Regions from separate parts of the Streptacidiphilus sp. PB12-B1b genome, predicted to be linked through region 3. Evidence: riboswitches for the same ligand, from Rfam matches in the RefSeq annotation. Region 3 holds a riboswitch; each other region holds the start of a gene.

Region 1 (7,199 bases), 6.5 Mb from region 3:
CGCTGCTCGGCCCGGCCGGGGACGGCATCCGCGGGCAGGTGCTGGCCGGCTCGGTCGCCGCGTTCGTCGCCGGCTACGTGGCGACGCGCTTCCTCACCAAGTACTTCGAGACCCGGACGCTCACGCCGTTCGCCATCTACTGCACCCTCGCCGGGCTCGGCAGCCTGGCCTACCTCAGCTGGGGCTGACCGGCGCCTGGCCCGGCGGCCGTCCCGTCCCGTCCTGGTTGCGCCCGCCGGGCGGTGAGCGGCCCGGCAGTCACCCGACGGGGTGATTGCCGCACCGCGCCCCGGCGATGCACCGGGCGCGGCGCGGCCCGGCTGCTCAACTGATGCCGGGGCGGTAGGCGCCCCGGAGTCGGACCGAGGAGGGCCCCGCCGATGACCGGCCTCCGCGCCGCGTCCCGGGCGCTCGCCTGGGCCCTGGCCGTACTCGTCCTCGGCGGCTGCCTCGGCGGCTGCGTCACCGTCGTCGGCCGTGGACGCCCCGCAGCCGGGGCCGGCGCCGCCGGACGCCCCGGGCAGCCGTCGGACGAGAGCCTGGGCCTGGCCCGGCCGTTCCTGTCGCTGCCGCCGGTCACCCTCGACCCCGTCCCCGACAGCTACGACCCGGCCGCCGACGCCTCCGACGACGTCGCCCGGGCCCTCGCCGCCGCCCGCGCGGACGGCAGGCCGGTGCTGCTGGACTTCGGCTCGGCCTGGTGCGAGGACTGCCGCGCGATGTCCGCGTTGGTCGACACCCCCGGCGTGCACCAGGTACTGGCCCGGAACTACCACACCGTCGCCATCGACGTCGGCCACTTCGACCACAACCTGGCCCTCGCCCAGCGCTACGTCGACCTGGGAAGCGTCGGCATCCCGGCCCTGGTCGAGCTCGCCCCCGACGGCAAGCTCCTCGAAGGCGACAGCGACGGACGCTTCGCCAACGCCCGCGCCTTGGCCGCCGACCAGCTGGCCGACCTCCTCGTCGACTGGCTCTACAGCGGCGCGGGCCCGGCCGCCGCCCAGCACTGACCGGCGCGCCCGCCCACGGCTTCACCCGCCCGCAGCTTCACCCTTCGGCAGCTTCACCCGCCCGCGTCGCGCCGGAACCTCGCAGTCCCGGGCCGTACGGCGCTAGCGTGGCGGAGTGGTGACGAGCGAGGGCCCGACCGCGGGCATGGGCCGGTTGGACGAGATCGTGGTGGACTGCGCCGAGCCCGCGCGGCTGGCCCGCTTCTGGGCCGCGCTGGTGGGCGGCCTGCCGGTGGACCGCGCGCCCGACTGGTCCTACGTCGACCCGCCCGGCGGCCAGCCCCGGCTGGCCTTCCAACGGGTGCCCGAGGGCAAGCAGAGCCGGAAGAACCGGCTGCACCTGGACATCGACGTCCCCGACATCGCCACCGCCCGCACCGCCCTGATCGGGCTCGGCGCGCGGGCCGTCGGCGAGGTCCGGACGGACGACCAGGGCGCGTTCCAGGTCATGCTCGACCCGGAGGGCAATGAGTTCTGCCTGGTCCGCTGATGACAGGCGTGTGTCGATCCGGTGCACCGATGCGGACAAAAGCCGCGTATGCAACGTGAGTTGCCAGCTGCCTCCCCGAACCACTTGGAATCAATCGTCTCTAGGATTAACGTTTGATAACGCAGCACGAAGTTCTGCCGTTCGACGAGCGGCGTCGTGCTCTGTCGCCTAATCCTGCTGGGCGCCGCCCCGTGCGACGCCCAGGAGCCGGGGAACCACGTACCTGGGGTGAATCAGCCGCGAGGCTGTAGGGGACCTTCCTCCCCGAACCCGTCAGCTAACCCGGTCGGCGCTAGGGAAGGAAAGGAGCACGCCGATCGTGGCGTCGTACCAGTCCGCGTGGGCACCCGTGCAACCCGAGGCGCCGCAGCGCCCCGCAGGGATCGCGCCCTCGGCCGTCCTCGGCCTGGCGGCCATGGCCGCGGTCGGCGCCACCGGCGCGATCGGCCTGGCCACCCCGGCCCACGCGGCGACCATCGGCGACGCCAGGCCCACCGGCGCCAAGCCCTCGCTCAGCGTCCAGGACCACGCCACCGCTGAACTGTCCACCGGGACCACCGCGCTGATGGAACGCGACGCCACCGCCGCCGACCCCGGCACCGCCCTCGCCGACCGCATCCGCGCCCAGGCCGCGCAGCAGCGCGCCGACTCCGACGACGCCGCCCGCCGCCAGGCCGCGCAGGCCGCCGCCGCCAAGCTCGCCGCCGCCCGGGCCGACGCCGAGGCGGAGGCCCACGCCTCCGCGCAGCACGCCGCCGAGGCAGCCGCCCAGGCCGAAGCCCAGGAGGCCCAGGCCAGGGCCGAGGCCGAGGCCGCCGCGCAGGTCGTCCAGGCCGAGCAGCAGGCCCGCGCCGCCGCCGACCAGCAGCAGCTCGGCACCCTGGTCACCCCGGTGCAGGGGGCCGTGGTCGGAGCGGGCTTCGGCCAGTCCGGCACCTACTGGGCACAGTTGCACACCGGCCTGGACCTCTCCGCCGCGACCGGCGCGCCGGTCGTCGCCATCGGCGCGGGCACCGTCACCTCGGCCGGCTGGGCCGGCTCCTACGGCTACCGGGTCGTGGAGACCCTGCCCGACGGCACCGAGCTCTGGTACTGCCACCTCTCCGCGATCGGCGTCGGCTCCGGCGAAGTGACGCCCGGTCAGCCCATCGGCCGGGTCGGCGCCACCGGCAACGTCTCCGGCCCGCACCTGCACCTGGAGGTCCGCCCCGGCGGCGGCGAGCCGGTCGACCCGGCGCAGTGGCTCTCCGAGCGCGGCCTCAGCATCTGACCGCGGGTCCTCTTTGTCCTCTGATCCTCTGATCGGACTGCAGACACGAGAGGTCCGGACGGCTCAGCTGCCGTCCGGACCTCTCACCTCTCGCGTCCGGGCTGTCAGGCCCGGCGGTCCACCGCGGCCCAGGACGCCACCGCAACGCCACCGGCGACGGTCAGCACCGACGGCCAGGCGCCCAGCTTCTTCGCCAGCGGGTGCGAGCCCGCGAACGCGGCCACGTACAGGCCGCTCAACGCACCGGCCGTGACCGGCCCCGCCGTCCGCTTCCACTGCGTCGCCGCGACCGCACCCGCGGCGAGCAGCGCCGCACCGCCCAGCTCGCGCCGCTTCGTCGCCCGCGCGACACCGTAGCCGCCGATCAGGCCGGCTGCCGCGACCAGGGATGAGGGAATCCGCGCCATGTCCGTACGACCTCCTGCACTAGTCCTCCCAGCACCCTAACCCGCCCCCGGCCACCCCAATTGGCGCGGGGGCTGCGCCGAGCTAGTTGGTGCGGGTGTTGTGCAGGTGCAGGCCCATGTAGCCGATGCTCCATCCCCCGGGGGGCAGCCCCCGGACCCCCGGCGGGGTCGTGGGTCGCGCTGGGCTAGTTGGTGCGGGTGTTGTGCGGGTGCAGGCCCATGTAGCCGATGCTCCATCCCCCGGGGGGCAACCCCCGGACCCCCGGCGGGGTCGTGGGTCGCGCTGGGCTAGTTGGTGCGGGTGTTGTGCGGGTGCAGGCCCATGTCGCCGATGCTCCATCCCCCGGGGGGCAACCCCCGGACCCCCGGCGGGGTCGTGGGTCGCGCTGGGCTAGTTGGTGCGGGTGTTGTGCAGGTGCAGGCCCATGTAGCCGATGTAGATGCGGCCGGTGCCTGAGCAGTCGTCGTGGTAGTGGAGCCGGGGGGCGGTGCCGCCACCGCCTATGCGCAGGTGGGCGCCCATGAAGACTTCGCCGGCCGGGTTGACGTCCAGCGGGACCGGGAGTTCGCGTTCGCTCTTCCATTTGCCGTGGGAGCGGACGGTACGGGACTCGTCGCGGATCACCTTGCGCGGGGGGAAGGCGTGGCAGTCGGCCGGGGTGTTCTCGCACCAGCGGCGGAAGTCCCCGCCGGACTCGCCCCGGACCGCCGCCTCGGCGTAGTCCTGGAGGGCGAGCAGGGCGTCCCAGGCCATACGGACCCAGGTCGGGTGGTCCGTCTGCTGGTCCAGGTCGCGGGTCAGCCGGGGGTCGCCGGTGAACCGGAGCAGCGGGAACTCGTCCATCCGCTCCAGCAGCTCGGCGAAGGACGCCGGGTCGTTGTGCAGGTCGCGTTCGGCCGGGGCGTGGTCGGCGAGGTCCGGGTACCCGGCGGCGGCGAGGCGCCCGCGCAGCGAGCGGACCTCGGTGCGGGCCTCGCGCAGCTCGCTGTACTGCTCGTCGTACTCCGCGGCCAGCTCCGACTCGCGCTCCTCGGCCGCCCGCAGCCAGCGCCGTACCTCCTGGATCTCGCCCGCGCGCGCCCGCTCCTCCAGCGCCTCCTCCTCGTGCGTGTCCACCAGCAGCGATCCCGGCTGCACGCCGTCGATCTCCGCGCCGCTGTCGGTCAGCCCCCGGGCCCGCAGCGGCGGCAGCGCCGCCAGCGCGTCCGGCATGGGCGTCTGCACGGCGAGCCGGCGCGGCAGCCAGGCCAGCAGCCCGGAGGCGCGGCGCAGATCCGATTCGAAGGTGTGCCGGGCCATCACCCGGTGCCGCTGGGCGTCCGGCTGCCAGGCCGGGTCGAGGCCGGGGAGGTAGGTGCGGACCGCGCCGCCGAACACCCGGTGGTGCTCCAGCGCCCGGTTGAACTCCCGCTCGGCGCCGGGGGCCAGGGCGTACAGGACGGCCAGCCCGGCGCAGCCGCGCAGCAGCGGGTCGACGGTCTCGGCCAGCCAGTCGTCGAAGTCGGTGTGGGAGGGGGTGCTGGCGACGACGATGGGCAGCCGGCGGTCCGGATCGCACAGCTCGTCCAGGACCTCGTCCAGGTCGCCGCGCTCGATCACGGTCGGCATCGCATGCAGGGAGGCGGCGCCCGGGTGCTCGCCCTCGGTGGCGGAGAGGACGTCCAGCAGGCCGCGGGCCAGGGAGGGGACGGGCGCCTTGGCGACGGCCACGCCCCGCGCCGGGAGCAGCTCGGCATCCAGCCGCACCCAGGTGCGTCCGCCGGTGGGCGTGCTCACCGTGAGCGAGGTCTGCCAGATGCCCTGGAGCGTGAACTCCCGCAACCGCCAGCGCGCGAGTGACTCCTTCGCGCCCTTCGCGCCCCGCACGCGCTCCTTGAGCGAGCAGTCCAGAACAGCCTGCGAGCCGACGCGATGTCGGCCCTCCTCGGCGACCGGGCCGTCGTAGTGCTGCGCCTTCAGCCAGTGCCGGACCTGCTCCTCGGCCAGGGAGACGGTGTCTCTGTGGGCGTGGCCGCTGGTCACAGCCATGCGATAGATGCCATCCGTCATCCGCGGGCCTCCTGACGCATTGTCGGCGTCCCGCACGCAGCGTGCGGATAAAAGGGACAACGCCGGGGGCGACCCGGAAGGTTCCGACGGGCCGGGGATACGGAGGCTCAGTGGGAGGGATGCGCGGGCGGCTGGTGCGGCTCGGACGCCGGTGCGGGCTGCTCCGGGCCGGGCGCGGGCAGGGGCGCGGGAGCTGCCGACTGCGGCTGCGGTTGCGACTGCGGGAGGGGCGGGTGCGCGTGCGGCTGCGGCTGGTACGGGAACGGTGGCGGCTGGTGGCCCGCGCCCGGCACCGGCTGCGCCGGGAGGAAGCCGCCCGGTGCGCCGTACGGCGCCGGATACCCGGGCCCGTACGGCTGCGGGTACGCCTGCGGGTAGGGCTGCGGCGCGTACGGCTGCGATGCGTACGGCTGCGGCGCGTACGGCTGCGGCGCGTACGCCTGCTGTGCGTAAGGCTGTGGGTACGGCTGGGGGGCGTACGGCAGCGGCTGGCGGCGTGCGGCCTGCGGCGGCACGCCCCGATAGCCGTACACCGGCCGTACCGGCGGGTGCAGCCGCTGCCACTCCTGCTCGCCGACCCGCGCCAGCACCTCCCGGACCGCCTCCCGCCGCTCCCACAGGTGGTGCAGCAGCTCCTGCTCGCGCTCCGGGAACTCCGGGCCGACCAGGCCGCGTTCGGCGCGCTGCCGCAGGAACGCCAGCGAGGTCGCAAAGCCCAGGTACTCCCGCATGGTCCTGGCGCCGCTCGGGCCGAGCGTGAAGCGGGCCAGGTCCAGCGCCTGCCTGCGGGTGCGCATGGACGACAGCACCAGCGGCACCGGCGGCGATATCCAGCCCGCGCCCGCGTACACCGGCAGCTGACGGCCCACCGCCTTCAGCTCGTTCCGCCGGGACCACACCGCCAGCCACACCATCAGGCCGAACACCGGCACCATGAACAGGAAGTACACGCCGATGAAGCCGAGCGACCCCAGCACCGAGGAGCCGTTCCAGGTGCCGTGCATGAACATGGCCACGGCCCAGCCGCCGATCGGCGCGAGCACCTTCAGCCAGCGGCGGCGGGTCATCGCCGCGATCCCGAAGCCCACCCCGGTCATCGAGGTGAACAGCGGGTGCGCGAACGGCGACATCACCTCGCGCAGGATGAAGGTGACCACGGTCACCTCGATTCCCAGGCCCTCGTTCCGCCCGTCCAGCACCGAGCGGCCGATGTAGAGGATGTTCTCGGTGAAGGCGAAGCCGGTCGCGGTGAACCCGGCGTAGACCACGCCGTCGACGATGCCGCTGAAGTCCTTGCGGCGGAACAGGAACAGCAGCAGGACGGCGGAGCCCTTGCAACTCTCCTCGACCAGCGGCGCGACCAGGCTGGCCCCGAGCGTCTGCCCGCCGCCGATCTGGTGGCTGATCAGCAGATCCGTCGCCCAGGTGTTGGCCATGATGGCGACCAGGGTCGCCGCGCAGGAGCCCCAGGCGAAGCAGAACAGCAGGTTGCGCAGCGGCTTGGGCTCCACCCGGTCCAGCCAGGAGAACGCGGCCAGCACCAGCGGCACCGGCACCAGCGCCAGGCACATCCCGATGAGCAGCCCGGAGCCGCCGGTCTGCCCCTCGACCTTCCACAGGATGCCGACGCCGCACAGCGCCAGCAGCAGCGTCAGCGCTACCAGCCGCAGCGGCTTGCTCTCGAGGAGTTGCCGGCGCGGCGCGTAGCGGAACCGGCGCGGCAGCGGGAAGTCCGGGCCCCCGGCGGCCTGCGGCACGGGGAAGGCGCCGACCAGCGGAGCCGGGCCCGCGCCCGGCTCCCCGGCGGCCGGCGGGGGTATGTCGTCGCTGGGTACGGACCGGTCGGGAAGGGGGCTGCTCACCGTATGACCTTATCGGGGTCGCCGACGGCTGGGTACGGCGTTTCTGCTGTTCGCCAGGGTCGGACGCGGCCTTCGCCAGGGCCCGGACGGACCGCGCCAGGGGCGGG
Region 2 (7,199 bases), 1.6 Mb from region 3:
TCGGCCCGTGGAGCCCGACGACACCTACTGCGACACCAGCCCGCCCCAGCCGCCCGTACCCGCCGCGGCGCCGGGCGACGGCCCCTCCGCCGACTGCGTGCTGTGCGGCGAACCGACCGAGTACCCGGCCGACACCGGCGGCGCCCCGCTGTGCCCGCGCTGCGCCTGGCAGCAGGCCCAGCGCGGGGCCTGCTCGGGATGAGCACGGCGGCGGACGGCCGGGCGGGCGGTGCGGGGCCCCGCGCCGCAGCGGACAGCACAGGGAGCAGAACCATGGACGGCACGACGGACGGCGGCGCGGTCGGCACCGGCCGCACCCCGGCGGACCCCTTCGCCTGGCTGGACGACGCCGCCGAGGCCCGCCGCCGGGCCGGCCTGGTGCGCACCCTGCGCCACCGCCCGGCCCGGGAGGACCTGCTCGACCTGGCCGGAAACGACTACCTGGGCCTGGTCCGGCACCCCCGGGTGACCCGCGCCGCCGCCGACGCCGCGCTGCGCTGGGGCGGCGGGTCCACCGGCTCCCGGCTGGTCACCGGCAGCACCGCGCTCCACGCCGAGCTGGAGGCCGAGCTGGCGGCGTTCTGCGGGGCCGAGGCCGCGCTGGTGTTCTCCTCCGGCTACACCGCCAACCTGGCCGCGCTGACCGCGCTCACCGACGCGGACACCGTGCTGGTCTCCGACGCGCTCAACCACGCCTCGCTCATCGACGGCTGCCGGCTCTCCCGGGCCCGCGTCGTCCGCGCCGCCCACCGCGACCCGGACGCCGTCCGCGCCGCCCTGGCCGCCGCCCCGGAGCGCCGGGCCCTGGTCGTCAGCGACTCGGTCTTCTCGGTGGACGGCGACGCCGCCCCGCTCGCCGAGCTGGCCGCGGTCTGCCGTGAGCACGGCGCGGCGCTGCTCACCGACGACGCGCACGGGCTGGGCGTGCTGGGCCCGGGCGGCTCCGGGGCGCAGGCCGCCGCCGGGCTCGCGGGCGCGCCGGACGTGCTCTCCACGGTGACCCTGTCCAAGTCGCTGGGTTCGCAGGGCGGGGCGGTGGTCGGCCCGCGCCGGGTGGTCGAGCACCTGGTGCAGGCCGCCCGCACCTTCATCTTCGACACCGGCCTGGCCCCGGCCGCGGTCGGCGCCGCGCTCGGCGCGCTGCGGCTGCTGCGCGAGGAGCCGCAGCGCGCCGAGCGGGCCGGGCAGGTGGCCCGGGCGCTGGCGGAGCGGCTGGCCGCCGCCGGACTGCCGGTCAGCAGCCCGCAGGCGGCGGTGGTCTCGGTCCGGGTCGACGCCCCCGGCTCGGCGCTGGCCTGGGCGGCGGCCTGCCGGGAGAAGGGGCTGGCGGTCGGCTGCTTCCGGCCGCCGTCGGTGCCCGACCGCTGGTCGCGGCTGCGGCTGACGGCCCGGGCGGACCTCACCGACGCGGAGATCGACTTCGCGGTGGACGTGATCGCCCGCACCGAGCCCGAGGTCTGACGCCGGGCCGGGGCCGACGCCGGGCCTGGGTTCGGGTCCGTCGTCCCGGCCGCCCCTCGACGGGAGCCCCCGCCAGGGAGTTTGATTGGCGCATGAACAAAAGCATCCGCTGGGGCATCCTGGCCACCGGCGCCATAGCCGAGGCGTTCACCCGCGATCTGCAGCTGCTGCCGGACGCCGAGGTGGTGGCCGTCGGCTCGCGCAGCGAGGAGTCCGCCCGGGCCTTCGCCGAGCGCTTCGACATCCCCCGGGTCCACGGCAGCTGGGCCTCGCTGGCGGCGGACGAGGAGGTCGACATCGTCTATGTCGCCACCCCGCACCACGCCCACTACGAGGCCGCCCGGCTGTGCCTGGAGGCCGGGCGGGCGGTGCTGTGCGAGAAGCCGTTCACGCTCAACGCCGCCGACTCCCGGGCCCTGACCGAGCTGGCCGCCGAGCGCGGCCGGTTCCTGATGGAGGCCATGTGGATGCGGTGCAACCCGGCCGTGCTGCGGGTCGCCGAGCTGATCGCGGCCGGGGCGATCGGCACGGTCGGCACCCTGCAGGCGGACTTCGGCCTGGCCGGCCCGTTCGCCCCCTCGCACCGGCTGCGCGATCCGGGGCTCGGCGGCGGGGCGCTGCTGGACCTGGGCATCTACCCGGTCACCCTGGCCCACCTGCTGCTCGGCGTCCCCGACAGCATCCAGGCGTGGGCCAGCCTCACCCCGGAGGGCGTGGACGCCAACACCGCGCTGATCCTGGGCTACGACTCGGGCGCGGTGGCCACGCTCACCTGCGGCATCGTCTCGGGGACGCCGTTCCGGGCGTACGTCTCGGGCTCGCTCGGCCGGATCGAGCTGCCCTCGCCGTTCTTCCGCCCCGGCGACTTCCTGCTGTACCGGGGCCAGGGCGACGACGTGGAGCCGGAGCTGGTGCAGGTGCCCTACAGCGGCAGCGGCTACGTCCACGAGGCCGAGGAGGCCATGCGCTGCCTGCGCGCCGGGCTGCTGGAGAGCCCGCTGGTGCCCTGGAGCAGCACGCTGGAGGTCATGCGGACGCTGGACACCGCCCGGGCACGGACCGGGGTCCGCTACCCGGGCGAGTAGTCCCGGGGCCGGTCGGCCGCGCTCAGCGGATCCGGCCGTACCAGACCTCGCCGGTCCAGATGCGTTCGAGCCGCACCCGGGCGCCCGGGTGCGGCGAGTGCCAGATCGCGTCGTGCCCGGCGTAGATGCCCACGTGGTAGACCTCGCCGCCGGAGTGGAAGAAGACCAGGTCGCCGGGGTGCAGCTGGTCCCTGCCGATGTGCTCGACGCTGGCGTACTGGGCCTGCGCGGTGCGCGGCAGCCGCCTGCCCGCGTGCTGGAACGAGTAGTACGTCAGCCCCGAGCAGTCGAAAGCGTCCGGGCCGGACGCGCCCCAGCGGTAGGGGTCGCCGTGTTTTGATGCGGCGATGATCAGCGCCCTGACCTCGATGGTGGCGGCGTCCGCGGGCCCTGCGCTGAGCAGGGTGCCCCCGGCGACCGCCGCCAGCGTGAGCGCGGCGGTGACGCCCGCCCGCCAGCGGCCCGGTCTACGGCGCGGCTGCGGGGTTCCGGCCGGTCGTCGGTCGTGGTGCCGGTCGGGGTTGTCGCCGGCGGTCTGCGCCGGGTCGCCCTGCGCGCTGTTCTGGTGGTGCCTGCCGGCCTGGATCGGGACTGGGGCATGGGTGTGCACGGACGCAGTCATGCGGGCCCTTCCGGAACCGCCTGCGGAAGTCTCCCTGTCGGGTTTGGGCTCCGAAAGCTGCCCTGCCACCGCGGTGGCTTCACCCCAAGGGACGGTGGGGACCGTCCCGGCCTGCCTGGGTCTCCCGCTCCCGTCTGTCAGGTGTGTGTGCACCTGGCGTCCGACCGGTGACGGGATTCGGCGTCCGGTCGGACCGCCTCGCCACGGCGGCGAGGACTTCTTGGTTCGGGCGACAGTATTGGCACGTTTTTAGGCGTTCTTCATGCCGGGACGCGATTCTGTGATTCTTGTCACGTTGGGTTTCCAGGGGGCCGAAGAAGCACATTTCCGGGTTCCGGCTGGGCGGTACGGGTGAATATCCAGCTGTCCTGAATAATATCCCAACCATTCCAAGAACCTGCTCTGAGCTGCTGTGATGATGCAGATGAGGGGAAGTGGAGCGGAATGGTCCGCAATCTTCCATCACCCGGCGGAGTGATCTGCCGACGAGGGCCGCCGAAGGTTTCCGGATGGCCTCCTTCCGGCTGCACCGATTCGCGGCGCGCGCGCCGAAACGTCACTGCGCCGCTATTGCCCCCAATGGCCGAATGCGCTCCGGCGCACTGTTCCGGTCCGGAAATCGGGGGCGGTCGCCCGAAAACCGACGGCCCTGTCGGACCCGGGTCGTAGAGTCTGGCCATGAGCATCGAGCGAACGCCCCGCCGCGCCGCCCGGGTCCTGGTGCTGGATCCGCACGGCGCCGTTTTCCTGCAACTGCACGACGACGTCGAGGTCGGGCTGCACTGGGTGCTGCCCGGCGGCGGCTTGGACGAGGGGGAGGACGAACGCGCGGGCGCCCTGCGCGAGACGGTCGAGGAGACCGGCTGGACGGACGTCCTGCCCGGGCCCGCGCTGTGGATCTGGGAGCACGACTACACCCGCAAGGGCGTGCCCACCCGCCAGCGCGAAGTGATCTTCCTCGGCGAGGGCCCGCGCCGCGACCCGGTCGGCGACCTCGCCGACTCCTTCGCCGCCGACGGCATCCTGACCTGCCGCTGGTGGACCCCGCAGGAGCTGGCCGACTGCCCGGAGCTGCTCTGGCCGCCGCAGCTGGCCGAGCTCATGGCCGACCTGCGCCGCGACGGCCCCCCGGCCGAGCCGATAGACCTCGGCTACGTCCCCAACGTCCCGCGCCTCCCGCGCTGACGCTGCCGGTGCTCCCCGCTCAGCTCTGCTGCTGCACCCCGGACCGCCGCTGCAGGGTGGCCAGGTAGTCGTTGTAGGCGTTCAGCTCCTTGTCGCCGTCGCGGTCCGCCGTGCGGTCCTTGCGCCGCGACAGCCGCTCCTCCGACTTGGCCCACTGGAAGGTCAGCGCGATCAGCACGATGAAGGTCGGGATCTCGCTGAACGCCCAGGCCAGGCCGCCGGCCATGTGCTGGTCCGCCAGCGGGCTCACCCGCAGCGAGGCCGCCGGGTGGGCGAAGGTCTTCACGATCAGCCCGGACGACATCATGACCGCGATGCCGAAGAAGGCGTGGAACGGCATCCCGATGAACAGCTCCAGCATCCGCAGCAGGTGGCCCGGGCGGTGCGGCCCCGGGTCCACGCCCATGATCGGCCAGAAGAACAGCAGCCCCACCGCGAGGAAGTGGGCCATCATCAGCTCGTGCCCGAGGGTGGAGCGCATCAGGAAGTCGAACAGCGGCGTGAAGTAGAGCCCGTACAGGCTGGCGATGAACAGCGGCAGGGTGAACGCCGGGTGCGAGACCACCTTCACGTAGCGCGAGTGCAGCAGCGAGACCAGCAGGTCGCGCGGGCCGTGCCCGCCCCGGCCACCGGCCGGCAGCGCGCGCAGCGCCAGCGTGATCGGCGCGCCCATCAGCAGGATGATCGGGGAGAGCATGGACAGCACCATGTGCTGCAGCATGTGGGCGCTGAGCATCTGCATGCCGTACTCGTCCAGCCCGGTGCAGGTCACCAGGGCGACCGTGAGCACCCCGAGGACCCAGGCGACGGTGCGGCCCAGCGGCCAGCTGTCGCCGCGGCGGCGCAGCCGGACCACGCCGGTGAGGTAGAGGCCGAGCAGCAGGACGCAGCCGATCAGGAACGGCCAGTTCGCCGAGGGGTGGAGGGCCAGGACCCGGCCCACGGTCCACGGCGGCAGATCCTGCGACATGCCCGGCATACCCGGCATGGTGCCCATCGGCGGTTCCTGCTTTCCTGGTGGCGGCGCGCGGCGGCCCCGGCAGGCACCGCCCGGACCAGAGTAGAACTGTCCGGATTGCACCCCGTACGCGCCCCCCTGCCCCGCCGCCCCACGCCTGCCGACCTGCCCGTCGACCGCCCGCCGCTCGACAGTCGCGCGTCAGTCGCGCGGGATCAGGGTGTTCTCGCTGCGCCGCCCGTTCAGGAAGTCGTCGACGTTGCGCGCGGTGGCCTCGACGATCTGGGTCACCGCCGTCCGGGTGAAGTACGCCTGGTGCGAGGTGACCAGCACCTGCGGGAAGGTCATCAGCCGGGCCAGGGTGTCGTCGGTGACGACCTCCAGCGACTTGTCGAAGGAGAACAGCCCGGTCTCCTCCTCGTAGACGTCCAGGCCGACGCCGCCGAGGCGGCCCGCCCGCAGCGTCTCCACCAGGGCGGCGGTGTCCACCAGGCCGCCCCGGCTGGAGTTGATCAGGATGGCCTCCGGCTTCATCCGCTGCAGCGCCGAGCCGTCGATCAGGTGGTGGGTGTCCGGCAGCAGCGGGACGTGCAGGGTGATCAGGTCGGACTCGGCCAGCAGGTGGTCCAGCGAGGTGTACTTCATGCCGAGGTCCAGGCAGGCCGGGTTCTCGGCGACGTCCCAGCCGAGCAGGGTGGTGCCGAAGCCGCTGCCGATCCGGGCGAAGCACTCGCCGATCTTGCCGGTGCCGACGACCCCGACCGTCATCCCGTGGATGTCCTGGCCCATCAGCCCGTCCAGCCGGAAGTCGAACTCGCGGGTCCGGTTGGCGGCGCGGGCGATTCGGCGGTTCACCGCCAGCGCCAGCGTCCAGGCGAACTCGGCCACGGCGTGCGGGGAGTAGTAGGAGACCCGGGCGATGGTCAGGCCCAGCTCGGCGGCGACGCCGAGGTCGATGTTGTTGAAGCCGGTGGAGCGCTGGGCGATCATCCGGGTGCCGCCCGCCGCCAGCGTCCGCAGCACGGCGGCGTCCAGCCGGGCGTTGACGCTGGTGCTGACCACCTCGTGGCCGGCCGCCAGCGACGCGGTGTCCGGGTCGAGGCAGACCTCCAGGCAGTGCACCCCGTGCCGGCCCTCGAAGGCCAGCTCGATCAGCGGTTTCTCATCGGCCTGCACGCCGTAGGCGAGGATCTCCATGGACGTCACGCTAAGGGAGGAGCCCCGACCCGACAATCCGGGCAATCCGGATGGATGGCGGTCGGGGCCCGCCCGGATGCCCGGATGGCCCGCGGGCTCAGATGACGGTCTCGGCCTCGGCGTAGCGCTCGGCCGGGACGGTCTTCAGATCGGCCACCGCGTCGGCCAGCGGCACCAGGTTGATCTGCGTGCCCTGGAGCGCGGTCAGGTGCCCGAACGCGCCCTTATGCACCGCCTCGACCGCGTGCCAGCCGAAGCGGGTGGCCAGCACCCTGTCGTACGCGGTGGGCGTGCCGCCGCGCTGGACGTGGCCGAGGATGACCGGGCGGGCCTCCTTGCCCAGGCGGTGCTCCAGCTCCATGGACAGCTGGTTGGCCACACCGGTGAAGCGCTCGTGGCCGTAGATGTCCACCGTGCCCTCCTCCCAGTGCATGGTGCCGGGCTCGGGCTTGGCGCCCTCCGCGCAGACCACGATGGCGAACTTCTTGCCGCGCTCGAAGCGCTCCCGGACGACCGCGGTCACCCGGTCGATGTCGAACGGCCGCTCCGGGACGATGATGGCGTGCGCGCCGGCGGCCATGCCCGCGTGCAGCGCGATCCAGCCGGTGTGCCTGCCCATCAGCTCGACCACCATGACCCGCTGGTGCGACTCGGCGGTGGTCTTCAGCCGGTCCAGCGCCTCGGTGGCCAC
Region 3 (7,199 bases):
ACCGCAACAGTGCCCGCCACCGGCGCGGCCCAACCTCCGGGCCACGTCAAGGAGTGCTCAAGCCGTCACCACGAGCTGCCGGTTCCACGAGCTGCCGCTTCCGCGACCTGCCGTCAGCTCGGGGTGAAGGCGACCGGCAGCTCCCGCAGCCCGCGCATGATCAGGCCGCCGCGCCAGCGCAGCTCCTCCGGGTCGGCGGCCAGGGCCAGATCGGGCAGCCTGGTCAGCAGCGAGGCCAGCGCCGTCTGCCCCTCCAACCGGGCCAGCGGGGCGCCGATGCAGTAGTGGATGCCGTGGCCGTAGCCCAGGTGCTGGTTGTCGCGCCGGGTGAGGTCGAGCCGGTCCGGGTCGGCGAAGCGCTCCGGATCGCGGTCGGCGGCGGCGAGCACCACCAGCACCGGGTCGCCGACCGCGATGGACCGGCCGCCCAGCTCCAGCGGCTCGGTGGCGTAGCGCCAGGTGGCCAGCTCCACCGGGCCGTCCCAGCGCAGCAGTTCCTCGACGCCGGTGGCCAGCAGCTCGCGTTCGCCGCGCCGCACCGACTCCTGCAGCAGCGCCCGCTGCTCGGGGTGGCGCAGCAGCGCGTACGCGCCGTTGCCGATCAGGTTGACGGTGGTCTCGAAGCCGGCGAACAGCAGCACGAAGCACATGGCGGCGGCCTCGTTCTCGGTGAGGTGCTCGCCGTGGTCGGACGCCTTGATCAGGCCGGAGATCAGGTCGTCGCCGGGGTGCTCGCGCTTGTGGTGGATGAGCTCGGCGAGGTAGCCGCGGATCTTCTTGACCGACCGGGCCACGCCGCCGCGCGGGCCGCCGCCGTGACGGATCATCATCCCGGCCCAGTCGCGGAAGTCGTCCTGGTCCCGGGCAGGCACCCCGAGCAGGTCGCAGATGGTGTAGATGGGCAGCGGGAAGGCGAACTCGTGGATCAGGTCCGCGCTGCCCCGCCCGGCGAAGCCGTCGATGAAGCGGTCGGTCAGCTCCTGCACCCGGGGCGCGAAGGAGGCGACGGTGCGCGGGGTGAACGCCTTGGAGACCAGTCGGCGCAGCCGGGTGTGGTCCGGCGGGTCGATGTTCAGCAGGTGCGTCATCAGGTTGGCGCTGCGCTCACCGGGGATGCCGGTCCTGCCCCGGGCCGCGGTGGACTCGGCGTGGTGCGCGGGGTTCTTGCTGAGCCCCGGGTGCGCCAGCGCGGTCCGCGCGTCGGCGTACCGGGTCACCAGCCATGCCTCCACCCCGCTCGGCAGCGTGGTCCAGCGCACCGGCTCGTGCCGGCGCAGCCAGGCGTACGCGGGGTAGGGGTCGGCGGCGAACTCCCAGGTGAACAGGGCGGGTGCGGCGGGCGGGGAGGGCTGATCCGGCATGCCCCGACCGTATCCGGTGCACCGGCGCGGCCGGGACGGCTGCGGGGGTGAGGGCCGGGGCACGGAGGGTGAGCGGAGTGTGAGGTGTTCCTGGGAAGCTTGAGATTTCCGGGGACATCTGCCTAGCCTGCCCGGACATGTCCGCCCACGCGGACACCGCCTCGCGGGACGCCGAGTCCTGTCCAGCCGTGCGGCGGCCACGAACTTCGTCATGGGCAGGAGCGGGGGAACCAGGTAAGTCGCCGCAGCTCACAGCGCTGCGGCTTGGGGTGAAGACGCGCCAGCGTCCGGGCTACCTCACGGCCCGAACCCGACAGCTCACCTCGCAGGCGTCGGAGAGGGATCCTGTCATGCTTCTTTCCGGCAACGGACGCCACCGCAAGCCCAGCACCAGCACCGGCAAGCGCCTTGTGGCCACCGGCGTGATCGCGGGCACCGGCGTCGTCCTCCCGCTCATCGGCGCCACCGCCGCCTCGGCCGCCTCGGTCTCCACCTGGGACGCGGTCGCCCAGTGCGAGAGCAGCGGCAACTGGTCGATAGACACCGGCAACGGCTACTACGGCGGCCTGCAGTTCTCCGCCTCCACCTGGGACGCCTACGGCGGCCAGCAGTACGCCCCGACCGCCAACCTGGCCACCCAGGGCCAGCAGATCGCGGTCGCCGAGAAGGTGCTCGCCTCGCAGGGCCCGGGCGCCTGGCCGGTCTGCGGCCCGCAGGCCGGACTGACCGCGGGCGGCGCTCCGGCGGACGTCAGCACCACGCCCGCCTCGGGCGGCTCCGGCTCCGGCTCCGGATCCAACTCCGGCGGCTCCAGCGACTCCTCCGCGCAGCAGACCAGCGCGCAGACCGCCCCGACCACCCACGCCAGTGCCCCGGCCGCGCACAGCAGCGCGCCGAGCCACGCCGCCGCGCCGACCACCACCCACACCACCCACACCACCCACAGCGCCCCGGCGACCACCCACGCCGCCGCCCCGGCCGTGCACGCGATCGGCCACGGCAACTACACCGTCCGCGCCGGCGACACCCTCTCCGGCATCGCCGCCGCCGCGCACCTGAGCGGTGGCTGGGAGGCGCTGTACCAGGACAACAAGTCCACGGTCGGCGGCAACCCGGACCTGATCTACCCCGGCCAGCACCTCCAGGTGGGCTGACCGCAGGGCCGTTGCCCGGTTCCCCTGCTCCCGGAAGGTCGCCGCCAGGTGAACTACCGGTGAGTAGGGGATCCGTCCGGTGAGACGACCGCCGGGTCCTGATGGCTGGAGCTTCGGGTGCGGCTAGGCTCAGGGAGAAGGCTTTCCTCCAGCAATCCCTAGGAGACATCTGTGCCGTCCATCGACGTCGTCGTAGCCCGGGAGATCCTCGACTCACGAGGCAACCCCACGGTCGAGGTCGAGGTCGGCCTCGACGACGGCAGCACCGGGCGTGCGGCCGTCCCGTCCGGCGCCTCCACCGGCGCGTTCGAAGCCCTGGAGCTGCGCGACGGCGATAGCTCCCGCTACGGCGGCAAGGGCGTGGAGAAGGCCGTGCTCGCGGTCATCGAGCAGATCGGCCCGGAGCTGGTCGGCTACGACGCCACCGAGCAGCGCCTGATCGACCAGGCCATGCTCGACCTCGACGCCACCCCGGACAAGTCCTCGCTGGGCGCCAACGCCATCCTCGGCGTCTCGCTCGCCGTGGCCCACGCCGCGGCCGAGGCCAGCGACCTGCCGCTGTTCCGCTACCTGGGCGGCCCGAACGCGCACGTCCTGCCGGTGCCGATGATGAACATCCTCAACGGCGGCTCGCACGCGGACTCCAACGTGGACATCCAGGAGTTCATGATCGCTCCGATCGGCGCGGAGTCCTTCTCCGAGGCCCTCCGCTGGGGCTCCGAGGTGTACCACCGGCTCAAGTCGGTGCTGAAGCAGCGCGGCCTGTCCACCGGCCTGGGCGACGAGGGCGGCTTCGCGCCGAACCTGGAATCCAACCGCGCCGCCCTGGACCTCATCGTCGAGGCCATCAAGGAGGCCGGCTTCGTCCCCGGCCGCGACATCGCGCTCGCGCTGGACGTCGCCGCGTCCGAGTTCTACAAGGACGGCCTGTACCAGTTCGAGGGCAAGGACCGCTCGGCCGCCGAGATGACCGAGTACTACGAGGAGCTGGTCGCGGCCTACCCGCTGGTCTCCATCGAGGACCCGCTGTTCGAGGACGACTGGGCCGGCTGGAAGGTCATCACCAGCAAGCTGGGCGACAAGGTGCAGCTGGTCGGCGACGACCTGTTCGTCACCAACCCGACCCGCCTGGCCCGCGGCATCAAGGAGGGCATCGCCAACTCCCTGCTGGTCAAGGTCAACCAGATCGGTTCGCTGACCGAGACCCTGGACGCGGTCGAGCTGGCCCAGCGCAACGGCTTCCGCTGCATGATGTCGCACCGCTCCGGCGAGACCGAGGACGTCACCATCGCCGACCTCGCCGTCGCCACCAACTGCGGCCAGATCAAGGCCGGCGCCCCGGCCCGGACCGACCGCGTCGCCAAGTACAACCAGCTGCTGCGCATCGAGGAGATCCTCGACGACGCCGCCGAGTACGCCGGCCGCGGCGCCTTCCCGCGCTTCACGCCGTCCGCCTGACCGGTAGCCCGCAGTTCCCGTGCCCCGCCGTCCGCACCCTCTAGGGTGGACGGCGGGGCACGGGCGTCGATCGGGAGGGTGAACGGGTGAGCGGCAGGGAAGGCGGCGGCAGGGCGGCGACCGGCCGCAGGCCGCGGATCACCGGGCGCGCCGCCGTGCTCGCGCTGGTGTTCTGCTCGCTGGTCGCGGTGCTGGCCTACCCGACCCGTCAGTTCATCGCCCAGCGCGCGCAGATCGCCCAGCAGCAGGCCGCGGCCCGGCAGGCGCAGGCGCAGGTGGAGGTCCTGCGCCGGGAGAAGGCCCGCTGGCAGGACCCGGCCTACGTCGAGGCGCAGGCCCGCGAGCGGCTGCACTACGGCTTCCCCGGCGAGACGCCGTTCTCGGCCGTCGACCCGGATCCGGGCGCCGCGGCCGGACCGTCGGCGGGCGTCGCCCCCCAGCCGGGCGCGGTGACCCAGCCCTGGTACGACAACATGTTCGAGTCGCTGAACCGGGCCGACTCGGCCCAGCACTGACGGCCCGAAGCCACCGAAGCCCCGAAGTCCCCGAAGTCCCCGAACCTCCGAAGCTCCGAAGCTCTTGAAGAAGGCAACGCACTCATGACCCAGACCCCCGCCAGCCCAGGCGTGTCCGACCAGGACGTCGCCGCGATCGCGGCCCAGCTCGGCCGGGTGCCGCGTGGGCTCCGCGCGGTCGCCCACCGCTGCCCCTGCGGCCTGCCGGACGTCGTGGAGACGGCGCCGCGGCTGGAGGACGGCTCGCCGTTCCCGACGCTGTACTACCTGACCTGCCCGCGCGCGGCCTCGGCCATCGGCACGCTGGAGGCCGACGGGCTGATGAAGGAGCAGACCGCCCGCCTCGCCGAGGATCCGGAGCTGGCGGCCGGCTACCGCCGCGCCCACGAGGACTACATCGCCAGGCGCGACGCGATCGAGGTGCTGGAGGGCTTCCCCAGCGCCGGCGGCATGCCGGACCGGGTGAAGTGCCTGCACGTCCTGGTGGGGCACTCGCTGGCGGCCGGGCCCGGGGTGAACCCGCTGGGCGACGAGGCGCTGGAGAAGCTGCCGGAGTGGTGGCGCAAGGGCCCCTGCGTCTGCGCCGGGACCGCCGGGGAAGCCGCGGACGGGGCGGCCGGGACCGCCGAGGGGGAGCAGCAGTGACCTCCCAGCGCGTGGCCGCGGTCGACTGCGGCACCAACTCCATCCGGCTGCTGGTCGCCGACCTCGACCCGGAGACCGGGGAGCTGCGCGACCTGGACCGCCGGATGACCATCGTCCGCCTGGGCCAGGGCGTGGACCGGACCGGGCGGCTGGCGCCGGAGGCGCTGGAGCGGACCTTCGCGGCCTGCCGCGAGTACGCCGCGGTGATCGCCGGGCACGGCGCCGAGCGGCTGCGGTTCGTCGCCACCAGCGCCTCCCGGGATGCCGAGAACCGGGACGAGTTCACCGCCGGGGTCCGCGACATCCTGGGCGTGGAGCCGGAGGTGATCACCGGGGACGAGGAGGCCGAGCTGTCCTTCGCCGGGGCCACCCGGGAGCTCCAGGGCTCGGCCGACCTGGTCCCGCCCTACCTGGTGTTCGACCTGGGCGGCGGCTCCACCGAGTTCGTGCTGGGCACGGACTGGGTGCAGGCTGCCCGCTCGGTGGACATCGGCTGCGTCCGGATGACCGAGCGTCACGGCGGGGACGTCGACGCCATGCGGGCCGACATCGCCCGGGCGCTGGACCTGGCGGCCCGGACGGTGCCGCTGACCGGCGCGGCCACCCTGGTCGGGCTGGCCGGCACGGTGACCACGGTGGCCGGCATCGCGCTGGAGCTGTCCGCGTACGACTCGGCCGCGATCCACCACTCCCGCATCCCGCTGGAGCGGGTCCGGGAGGTGACCCGGATGCTGCTGGCGGCCTCGCCCGAGGAGCGCGCGGCGATCCCGGTGATGCACCCCGGACGGGTGGACGTGATCGGCGCCGGGGCGCTGGTGCTGCTGGCCGTGATGGAGCGCACCGGGGCCCGTGAGCTGGTCGTCAGTGAGCATGACATCCTCGACGGCATCGCCTGGAGCGTCGCCGCGCGGGCCTCCTGAGAAAAGTTCGTGAATTTCTTCACATGAGAATGCCCGTGCCGATGTAGCCCAACCGGTCGGTACGTCCGAATTGTGGGACTCAAGGGTGCTGACCGGTCCGGGGGCCTGGATCCAAGGCAGGGGCGCACAGTTGTGCGCACAATCGCAATACCGGCGGCGAGCTGCGGTTTCTCCTGCCGGGCCGCCCGGGGCCCGGCGGCAGGCCGGTGGGGGTGGGGTGCGGGGCGCGTAGTGTAGCAGGGGGTGTCCAGAGGTATGTGACCAGGCCCACAATCAGCGCTCCGAGGGGTGCTGGATACTTTCGGATATGAGCACCACGGAGCGTCCTCGCATTCTCATCGTCGGCGGTGGATACGTCGGCATGTATGCCGCGATGCGCATCCTCAAGAAGATGCGCTACGGGGAGGCGACCGTCACGGTCGTCGACCCGCGGTCCTACATGACGTATCTGCCCTTCCTTCCCGAGGCGGCGGCCGGCAGTGTCGCGCCTCGCAACCTCGTCGCACCCCTGCGCAGCACCCTGAAGGGCGCGGAGGTGTTGACGGGCCACGTCACCTCCGTTGACCAGGTGCGCAAGGTGGCGACCATCGCCCCGGCCGCGGGCGACTCGTACGAGCTGCCCTTCGACTACCTGGTCGTGGCGCTGGGCTCGGTCTCCCGCACCTTCCCGATCCCCGGTCTGGCCGAGCACGGCATCGGCATCAAGTCGGTCGAGGAGGCCATCAGCCTCCGCAACCACGTGATCGCCCAGCTGGACAAGGCCGACTCCACCACCGACGAGAAGGTGCGCAAGCAGGCGCTCACCTTCGTCTGCATCGGCGGCGGCTTCGCGGGCATCGAGACCATCGCGGAGCTGGAGGACATGGCGCGCGACGCCGCGAAGATCTACCACAACGTGAAGCGCGAGGACATGCGCTTCATCGTGGTGGAGGCGGCCAACCGCATCCTCCCCGAGATGGGCCCGGACCTCGGTCTGTGGACCAAGGAGAAGCTCGAAGAGCGCGGCATCGAGATCTACATCGAGACCTCGATGGACTCCTGCGTCGACAAGCACGTCGTCCTGAAGAACGGCGTCGAGGTGGACGCCTCCACCATCATCTGGACCGCGGGCGTCAAGCCCAACCCGGCGCTGGCCGACTTCGGCCT

The links. Region 3 has a riboswitch for cyclic di-AMP ahead of GXW83_RS04190 (transglycosylase family protein). Riboswitches for the same ligand answer to the same signal wherever they lie in the genome.
Region 1: linked by a shared signal. The riboswitch ahead of GXW83_RS32210 (M23 family metallopeptidase) and the one ahead of GXW83_RS04190 (transglycosylase family protein) in region 3 are both predicted to bind cyclic di-AMP.
Region 2: linked by a shared signal. The riboswitch ahead of GXW83_RS11340 (C40 family peptidase) and the one ahead of GXW83_RS04190 (transglycosylase family protein) in region 3 are both predicted to bind cyclic di-AMP.

The regions. Positions count from the first base shown of each region.
Region 1 is NZ_CP048405.1:7,388,592-7,395,790, reverse strand. Features, by position in the region: gene GXW83_RS32225 (undecaprenyl-diphosphate phosphatase) at 1-188, shown strand, start outside; gene GXW83_RS32220 (co-chaperone YbbN) at 381-1,013, shown strand; gene GXW83_RS32215 (VOC family protein) at 1,159-1,503, shown strand; cyclic di-AMP (ydaO/yuaA leader) riboswitch at 1,659-1,810, shown strand; gene GXW83_RS32210 (M23 family metallopeptidase) at 1,823-2,773, shown strand; gene GXW83_RS32205 (hypothetical protein) at 2,878-3,180, opposite strand; gene GXW83_RS35180 (hypothetical protein) at 3,572-5,209, opposite strand; gene GXW83_RS32195 (PrsW family intramembrane metalloprotease) at 5,338-7,092, opposite strand.
Region 2 is NZ_CP048405.1:2,499,633-2,506,831, forward strand. Features, by position in the region: gene GXW83_RS11325 (hypothetical protein) at 8-202, shown strand; gene GXW83_RS11330 (8-amino-7-oxononanoate synthase) at 274-1,461, shown strand; gene GXW83_RS11335 (Gfo/Idh/MocA family protein) at 1,554-2,546, shown strand; gene GXW83_RS11340 (C40 family peptidase) at 2,569-2,973, opposite strand; cyclic di-AMP (ydaO/yuaA leader) riboswitch at 3,171-3,361, opposite strand; gene GXW83_RS11345 (NUDIX domain-containing protein) at 3,847-4,353, shown strand; gene GXW83_RS11350 (cytochrome c oxidase assembly protein) at 4,373-5,350, opposite strand; gene GXW83_RS11355 (2-hydroxyacid dehydrogenase) at 5,513-6,508, opposite strand; gene GXW83_RS11360 (6-phosphofructokinase) at 6,606-7,199, opposite strand, start outside.
Region 3 is NZ_CP048405.1:900,588-907,786, forward strand. Features, by position in the region: gene GXW83_RS04185 (cytochrome P450) at 114-1,361, opposite strand; cyclic di-AMP (ydaO/yuaA leader) riboswitch at 1,559-1,708, shown strand; gene GXW83_RS04190 (transglycosylase family protein) at 1,712-2,515, shown strand; gene eno (phosphopyruvate hydratase) at 2,687-3,973, shown strand; gene GXW83_RS04200 (septum formation initiator family protein) at 4,060-4,488, shown strand; gene GXW83_RS04205 (DUF501 domain-containing protein) at 4,573-5,133, shown strand; gene GXW83_RS04210 (Ppx/GppA phosphatase family protein) at 5,130-6,053, shown strand; gene GXW83_RS04215 (NAD(P)/FAD-dependent oxidoreductase) at 6,361-7,199, shown strand, end outside.